DNA from 2 places in the Cohnella sp. GCM10012308 genome. Region 2 is predicted to be linked to the other one. Evidence: predicted binding sites of a transcription regulator. Region 2 holds the regulator's gene; the other holds the start of a gene.
What was found. Region 2 encodes LexA, which represses DNA repair genes until DNA is damaged. Its sites were predicted from a motif close to CGAACATATGTTCG; they were not measured.

Region 1 (4,141 bases), on a different contig from region 2:
GGGACAGCAGCCACAGGCCGGTCCCGGCGCCCAGCAGGGGCAAACCGTAGCGGTGGAGCGCAAGGCTCATGAGCTCCGTCGTCAGGCAGGTACCGACGTTGGTGCCGAGCAGGATCCCGAAGCAGCGCGCGAACGGCAGGATGCCGCTGTTGACGAGACTGATCGTGAGCAGCGTAACTGCGGTGCCGCTTTGCAGCAGCGCGCTCGATGCCGTGCCGAGGGCAAAGCCCCGGAGCGGCGTCGACGTGGAGCGCGCGACGGCGAGCGCCATGCGGTCTCCGGCCCAGCTGGCGAGCGCGGTCTCCATAACCTTCATGCCGGACAGCAGCAGCGCCAGGCCGACGATCGACAGCGAGATCAAATATAGCAGCATACAATCGTTTCTCCTTTTGGATACATAGCGGCGGACGACAAAGACGACAAGGAAGACAGGCCCGACCTGTCCCGTCTCGACCATCGTATGCGGCAATCGTACAAGACATGATAGAGAAAGGAATGAGCGCATGCCGACCGACAACAAGCCTTTTGCCGTGCTCAACCGCTCGCGCCGCCCGAGACTGGAGCTCGGGCACCCCTGGATATTCGCCAATGAGATCGAACGTACCGAGGGCGAGCCCGAGCCGGGCGGTCTGCTGGAGGTTCGCGACCACCGGGGGCAATTTCTGGCGACCGGCTACTGGAACCCCGCCTCGCAGATCGCGATCCGGATCGTGGCTTACGGGCCGTTCGACGCGATGGACGAAGCCTTCTTCGACGCGCGCTTCCGCGCATGTCTGGATTTCCGGGAGCGGTTCGCGCCCGGGGACGAGTCGTGCAGGCTCGTATTCGGCGAAGCCGACTTTTTGCCGGGGCTCGTCGTCGACCGGTTCGACGGCGTGCTCGTCGTTCAGGTGCTGACGCTGGGCATGGACCGTGCCCGGGAAGCGTGGCTGCCGGCGCTGGTGCGCGTGTTCGCCCCAAAAGGCGTTTACGAGCGCAGCGACGTCGGCGTACGCACGCTCGAAGGGCTCGAGGAGCGCACGGGCGTCCTGTACGGCAATTGCCCGCGATACCTGCAGATCGTTGAGAACGGTCTGTCCGTCCAGGTCGATATCGAGGGCGGCCAGAAGACAGGCTATTTCTTCGATCAACGGGAAAACCGCGCTGCGCTCGAGCCGCTGATGAAGGGCTGGGGCAAACGAAGCGGCATCGCCGTCGAGGAACGCGCCACCGAAGAGGGCGTAAGGCCCGTACCCGTAAATGCCAACGGCAGCATCGTCACGTTCCCGTACTGGGACGGCGCCACCGTGCTGGAGTGCTTCGCGCATACGGGCAGCTTCACGCTTCACGCCTGCAAGTATGGCGCCAAGCGCGTCACGTGCCTTGATATTTCGGAGCATGGAATCGATACCGCGAGGACGAACGTTGCGCGCAACGGCTTCGAGGACCGCGTCGAATTCGTCGTCGCCGATGCGTTCGAGTATTTGCGCGAGCAGGTCAAGGGGCGCGAGGAGCGCGCGGCGAGAGCGGGCACGGCGGCGGAGGGCGCTTCCAAAGCCGGCAAGCCTGCGGCTAAGGTCGATACCTCCAAGCCGTTGACCAAGCAGGGGCGCACATGGGATGTCATCATCCTCGATCCGCCGGCGTTCGCCAAGACGAAGCGCGCCGTGCCGGGCGCGATCCGCGGCTACAAGGATATCAACCTGCAGGCCATGAAGCTCATCAACGAGGGCGGATACCTGGTCACGGCGAGCTGCTCGTACCATGTCCGGCCCGAGCTATTCATGGAGACGCTGCTTGAAGCCGCGCGCGATGCGGGCAAGGTGCTGCGGCGCATCGTCTGGACCGGCGCCGGGCGCGATCATCCGCAGCTTGTCGGCGTCGAAGAAGGGCATTACCTGAAGTTCGGCATTTTCGAAGTCAGGAGCCGCAAAGAGCTGTAATCGCATGATCGTCGGCCGTCCGTCCCGCCTTCGCGCGGAGCGGACGGCCCGTTTTTTTTGCGATGCGAACGTCTGTGCGGGTTCGGGTGTGGTACAATGATCGCTAGAATCGGTTGCCGGAACGGAATAGAACAGAACGAAACGGAATTGAATCGAATTGAAATGAAATGGAATGAAGCGGAATGAAACGGAATGGTACGAAACGGCAAGGTGAATGGAGGCGCAGGCCATGAAGCTGAGATTGATCGCGGGCCGCTCGGGCAGCGGCAAGTCGCATTTGATCAAAACGGAGATCGCCGAGCGGATCGCGCAGGATCCTGCAGGTCCGCCGCTTCTGTTGATCGTGCCCGAGCAGGCGACCTTCCAGACCGAGTATGCGCTGGCTTCCGCCCCGGGCTCGCGAGGGTTTATGCGTCTGCAGGTGCTGAGCTTCAGACGGCTGGCGTTTCGGGTTATGCAGGAGGCCGGAGGCGCGGCCGTCGTTCCGATCGCGGATAACGGGAAGACGATGCTGATTCACAAGGCGCTCGTCCGCCGTCAGTCGCAGCTTAAGCTGTATCGCAGCGGCGCAGGCGGAGCGGGGCTGGCCGAGCGGATCGGCGAGCTGCTCACGGAATGGAAGCGATACGGCACGGACCCGTTCGCGATCAGCTCCGTGCCGCTGTCCGGACGCGGCGGCAAAGACGGCGGCGGGCCCTCCGGCGCCGCGGAGCAGGCGGCCGCTGCCGCAGATGGCCTGCTGTCGGACAAGCTGCATGACCTGTCCCTCCTGTACGAAGACGTGGAGCGCGAATTGGCGGGTCATTATCTCGACGGGGAGGATTCGCTCGACTTTTTGGTCCGTGGAGCGCCCGCGTCGACGCTGCTTCAGGACGCGGAGGTGTGGCTGGACGGCTTCCACGGCTTTACGCCCAAGGAATATGCGGTCATCGAGGCGCTGCTGCGCCGCTGCACGCGCGTATCCGCCGCGCTTTGCGTGGATCGCCCTTATCGGGCCGGCGAACGCCCGGACGAGCTGGACCTGTTCCATCAGACCGCGGACACGTCCGCGCGTCTATGCGCGACGGCAGAGGCCGCAGGCGCGGAGCTAGAGGCCCCTCTCTTATTGAGACCCATCGTCTCGCCGCGCTTTGCGGAATGTTCGATGCTGGCGCATCTGGAGCAGGCGATGGACGGCCGGCATCGCTGGTCCGGCGGAGAGGCGCAGCTGCAGCCGGACCACCCGCGCTGCGGCTTGTCGATTCGCGAGGCGGCCAGCCGAAGAGCCGAAGCCGAGGCGGCGGCAAGAGACATGCTGCGCCGCGTGCGCGAGGACGGCATGCGCTGGCGCGAGATGAGCGTATTCGCTCGCAATCTGGAGGATTACGGCGAGCTGCTGGCTTCCGTTTTCGACGATTACGGCATCCCGTACTTTCTGGACGGCAAGGCAAGCGGCTCGCAGCATCCGCTCGTGGAGTTCGTTCGCTCGGCGTTGGAATGCGTGATCGGCGGCTGGCGCTACGAGGCGTTTTTTCGCTGCGCGAAGACCGACCTGCTTCATCCGCAGGGGGGTACCGCCCTGCGGGAGTCGGTGGATGCGCTCGAGAACTACGTCCTGGCGGCCGGAATCGACGGCTGGCGCTGGCATGACGACCGCAGCTGGTATTCGTTGTCGGCCCGCGACCTGGAGGCCGAGGAAGAGGACGAGGACGGGGCTGCGCGAGGCGGGCCTTCGATGCAGGCGATCCGCGCGACCCGGGATGCGCTGCTCGCGCCGCTGCGGACATTCGAATCGCGCTTCAAGCGGTCCAAGACGCTGGCCGACTTAAGCCGCGCGCTTTTCCTGCTGCTGGAGGAGACGGCCGCGCCGGATCGGCTGGAGTTGTGGAGCAGGCACGACGAGCTGGCCGGCGAACCGCAGCGCGCCCGCATGCATCGCCAGCTGTGGGACGGCGCGATCGGGCTTCTCGATCAGCTCGTGGAGCTGATGGGGGACGAACCGGCGGATCCGGCGTTGTTCGCGGGCATGATCGACGCGGGGCTGGAGTCGATTCGCCTCGGCGTCGTGCCGCCTTCGCTCGACCGCGTCCTGATCGGGACGCCGGAGCGCACGCGCACGGACCGCGTATCCGTCCTGTATCTGCTGGGCGTGAACGAGGGCGTTTTGCCGAGAGCGATCAAGGACGACGGTCTGCTGAACGAGGAAGAACGCGTCAGGCTGGTCGAATCGGGCATCGTCA
Region 2 (4,141 bases):
GACGTTATCTCCGTGCCGGAGGGCAGCGTTCACTTCTTTACCTTGACCGACTCCAAGAAGGTTGTCGCCGTCCGCCTGTTCATCGAGACCGAAGGCTGGATCGCCCATCCTTTCGAGGATCCGGCATTCGTTAAATAATTTCCTTGAACGCAAAGAAGCGCCGAATCCCGCCATCTGGGATCCGGCGCTTTTGTCATTCCGCGGAAAGCTTGTTAAGGAGCGGCTGCAACTCGGTCAAGCTGGCAATCTCGAAGCTCGGCACGATCTCGTCGCCGCGTACGGCTCCGTGACGGTTGATCCAGATCGAGATCATCCCGACGCCGTTGGCGCCCTTGATGTCGGTCGTCAGCTTGTCGCCGACCATGACGCAAGCCTCCGCCTCGAGTCCGAGGCGCTGCAGCGCGTGAGCGAACAGCCTCGGCGACGGCTTGCCTTCCCCGAACTGTCCGGAGATGACGATCTCGTCGAAATAAGGGATCAACTCCGGCGTCATCGCAAGCTTCTCCTCCTGCAGATCGGGAGACCCGTTCGTCAAGAGCAGCAGCTTGTAATTCCCTTTGAGCGCGTCGAGCACCTCGAACGTTTCTTCATAGGCGAGCGGCAGCTTCCGGCGTTGGGCTGGAAACATCTCGGCAAGCTCGGCCCCCAGCTCCGGATTGTCCACGCCAAGCGTCTTGAGTCCGCGCGTCCATGCTTCGCGCCGATAGTCCGGGACGATGGCTTCCATCCGTCTGAACATTTGATGTTCCCCGGCCTTAAAGTTCCCCCACAAACCCTCGAAGGGGTTGATCCCGATCATTTGCGTAAAAGAAAACGTCTCGTAAGTCTCATAAAGCGCACGCGCCTCGCGTCGAACCGCTTCTTCCAACGCAGCTGTATCGACGCCCGCTTCCCTTGCAGCGTGCTCGCAAGTCGCTTCGAAGGCTTGTTTGACGCTGCGGTCATCCCATAACAGCGTATCGTCCAAATCGAACATTACCGCTTGAATCTTCATCTGACGTCCATCTCTCCCGTGCGCGATAGTTCAAATCCCGAATATCATTGGTTTATCCGCAAAAAACGTACATATAGAAAGCGAAAGTCCGCGGTTTATTTAGCACGCGTTTCCCACTCGATCTGATGCTGCCCGGCAAACTCCTTGAGCCGAACGGACATCGCATCCAGCGGATACCGGTTCATCAGCTTGGAGAACACCCAGTTGCCGCCTTTGATCGTCTCTACGACGATATAGCCGGGCATCTGGACGATTTTGCGAATTTCAAGCGGCTTAAGCGTCTTGTATCCCGCAAATTTGCGCGTCTCCAGCCTGTCCTTCGAGACGGCTAAATAAGGCCGGCGGAGGAAGTAAAATACGGCGAGCAGCACATAACAGCCGACTGTCGCCCAGAACATGCCCGCGCTCTGTTCAAAGCTCGCGGACCATGGTTTAAACAATAGAATGTAAAATACGATCAGAAGCACAAGCGTGAAAGGCATAATAAGGCTCCGGCCTTTGAATCGATCGATCTGCACCGAGGGAGCGGACAAGCTCTGCTTGCCCTCTTTTTTGCGGCGTTTGTTGATTTGCTTCGAATTGCGCTGTACGGCGCGTTCCCATGAACGTGACACTGCATACCCTCCTATGTATAGGCAAAGCCGGCTTTAAGCCGGCTTTGCCGCGTTGCCGCATGAATAAGACCGTTCATACCATCGTTTAGGACATTAATTATCGGACCTGCATCCGGGCAAATCAATGCTTGACCGTATCTTCGGGCGGTTCGTCCGTCCATTCGATCTGATCGAGCTGTTGCCTGAAGTTTCGCTTGAAGTTGTCCAGATAATCCTTGCGCAGCTTTTGCCGTTCGACAGTTTCTTCCTCGGTTAATCCGATCGTTTTGTGCTTATGTGCCAACTCGTTAATCCGAGCGATCAACTTGTCGAATTCCATAGGGTCACCTCCCGTGTTGCCTCTTCTAATTTGACATTATCGCAAGGGGAATGTCAAGGCGAGGCTAAAGCAAAAAAGACCGATATGCATCGGTCGATTAAGGATAGTCTATTCATGAAAGATTCGTAGTGCGAATATTGAACGAACAGGAATGTGTGTTCCTAGTCTGCTTTATCCGATAGCTTGGCCGGCAGGACCAAGCGTTGACCGGAAGCGATGGTGGATGACGTCAGTCCGTTGCGCTTCATGATCAGGTGCACGGCCGCGATCGTCTTCATGCCGGCAGGCTTGGCACCCTCGGCGATCGACCAAAGCGTATCTCCGCTGTCGACCGACACGGTCGCTTCCGATGCAGCAGCCGGACGGACGGAATCGGGCTCGGCCGATGCAGTCATCATGGACAGTCCCGCATAGATCAGCAGTGCGACGATCGGAATCAAAATTAGCCGCAGTCCCTTAAAGGAGACGATCGATTGAAGAATGCCCGTCGACGACGCACTCCTGGTCCGTGCAGACGAAGCGAATGCTCGCCCCGTCCCGCTCTCCATCTTCATATATGTATATTCATTAGCCTTCATGGAATCCGAACCGAGCAGCTGTACTTGTACCATCTCATCCACCCCAAACGTTTGTTCTGATATGAGAATATCACGAACATATGTTTGAGTCAACACTTTTACGAACACAAGTTCCCTAAGAACGAATGTTTGTACGAACTCCGGTTCTGTGTTATAATTTGTCATATGAATTTTTAAGTCAGTAGGAGGGCTTCGAGGTGTCGAAGATGTCCAACCGTCAATCCGCCATATTGGAATTTATTAAGAATGAAGTCAAGGACAAGGGTTATCCCCCATCCGTGCGCGAGATCGGCGAAGCCGTCGGACTCGCTTCGAGCTCTACCGTACACGGTCATCTAGACCGTCTCGAAAAGAAAGGCCTCATTCGCCGCGATCCGACCAAGCCGCGCGCGATCGAGATTACTGACGGCGAACAGGATCCTGTCATTCAGTTCGCGCAGTCCATTCGTCAGGTACCGCTCGTGGGGAAGGTCACGGCAGGCGTGCCGATTACCGCGACGGAGAATATCGAGGAGTACTTCCCGCTTCCCGCCCAGATGGTCGGCGAGCAGACGGTGTTCATGCTTTCCGTCAGAGGCGACAGCATGATCGACGCCGGCATTCATAGCGGCGACTACGTTATCGTGCGCCAGCAGCAGACGGCTACGAACGGCGATATCGTCGTCGCCATGACCGAGGAAGACGAAGCGACGGTCAAGACGTTCTACAAGGAGCGCGACCACATTCGCCTTCAACCGGAGAATACGACGATGGAGCCTTTGCGCTTGAACAACGTCAGCATTTTGGGCAAAGTCATCGGTTTAATCCGCAGCATTCGATAATCGCTTTTTTTCATCAATCGACGGCAACGACAAAGAATCCTCGGCATCGCTTAGCGATCGCCGAGGATTCTTTGTTGTTGCCGAGTATTAATAAGTCGTCAAATACTGATCCCGCTCCCATTGGTGGACCTGGGTGCGATAGATGTCGTATTCGATTTCCTTCATTTCATAGAAATGCGTGAGCGCGTGATCGCCGAGCGCCTCGCATACGATCTCGTCGCGCAGCATCTCGGACAGCGCTTCGCGAAGATTCAGCGGCAGGCTCGGGATGCCTGCGTCGATACGTTCTTCTTCGCTCATCACATAAATATTGCGGTCGACAGGCGCGGGCAGCGCAGTCTTGTTGCGAATGCCGTCGAGGCCCGCCTTCAGCATGACTGCAAGCGCCAGATACGGATTGGCAGCCGGGTCCGGATTGCGGACTTCGACGCGCGTGCTGAGGCCGCGGGACGCAGGAATGCGGATCATCGGACTGCGGTTGCTCGCCGACCAGGCGACATAACAAGGCGCTTCATAGCCGGGAACGAGCCGTTTGAACGAATTGACGGTCGGATTCGTAATGGCCGCCATGCCCCGTGCATGCTGCAGGATTCCCGCCATATAATGACGCGCCACCGTGCTGAGGCCCAGACGGTCGTTCGCATCATAGAACGCATTTTCCGAGCCTTTGAACAGCGACTGATGGCAGTGCATGCCCGAACCGTTCATGCCGTACAGCGGCTTCGGCATAAATGTCGCGTGCAGTCCGTGCTTGCGCGCAATCGTCTTGACGACGAGCTTAAACGTCTGGATCTGGTCGGCCGCCTTGATGGCGT

Region 1: the regulator LexA is predicted to act here: its motif matches at 1,988-2,001, upstream of addB (helicase-exonuclease AddAB subunit AddB).

Annotation. Positions count from the first base shown of each region.
Region 1 is NZ_JBHRYU010000001.1:703,952-708,092, reverse strand. It holds gene ACFOTD_RS03215 (Na/Pi symporter) at 1-373, opposite strand, end outside; gene ACFOTD_RS03210 (class I SAM-dependent rRNA methyltransferase) at 504-1,922, shown strand; gene addB (helicase-exonuclease AddAB subunit AddB) at 2,152-4,141, shown strand, end outside.
Region 2 is NZ_JBHRYU010000017.1:17,938-22,078, forward strand. It holds gene ACFOTD_RS18410 (cupin domain-containing protein) at 1-138, shown strand, start outside; gene ACFOTD_RS18415 (HAD family hydrolase) at 194-994, opposite strand; gene ACFOTD_RS18420 (hypothetical protein) at 1,090-1,608, opposite strand; gene ACFOTD_RS18425 (DUF896 domain-containing protein) at 1,730-1,927, opposite strand; gene ACFOTD_RS18430 (LysM peptidoglycan-binding domain-containing protein) at 2,089-2,538, opposite strand; gene lexA (transcriptional repressor LexA) at 2,703-3,326, shown strand; gene glnA (type I glutamate--ammonia ligase) at 3,414-4,141, opposite strand, start outside.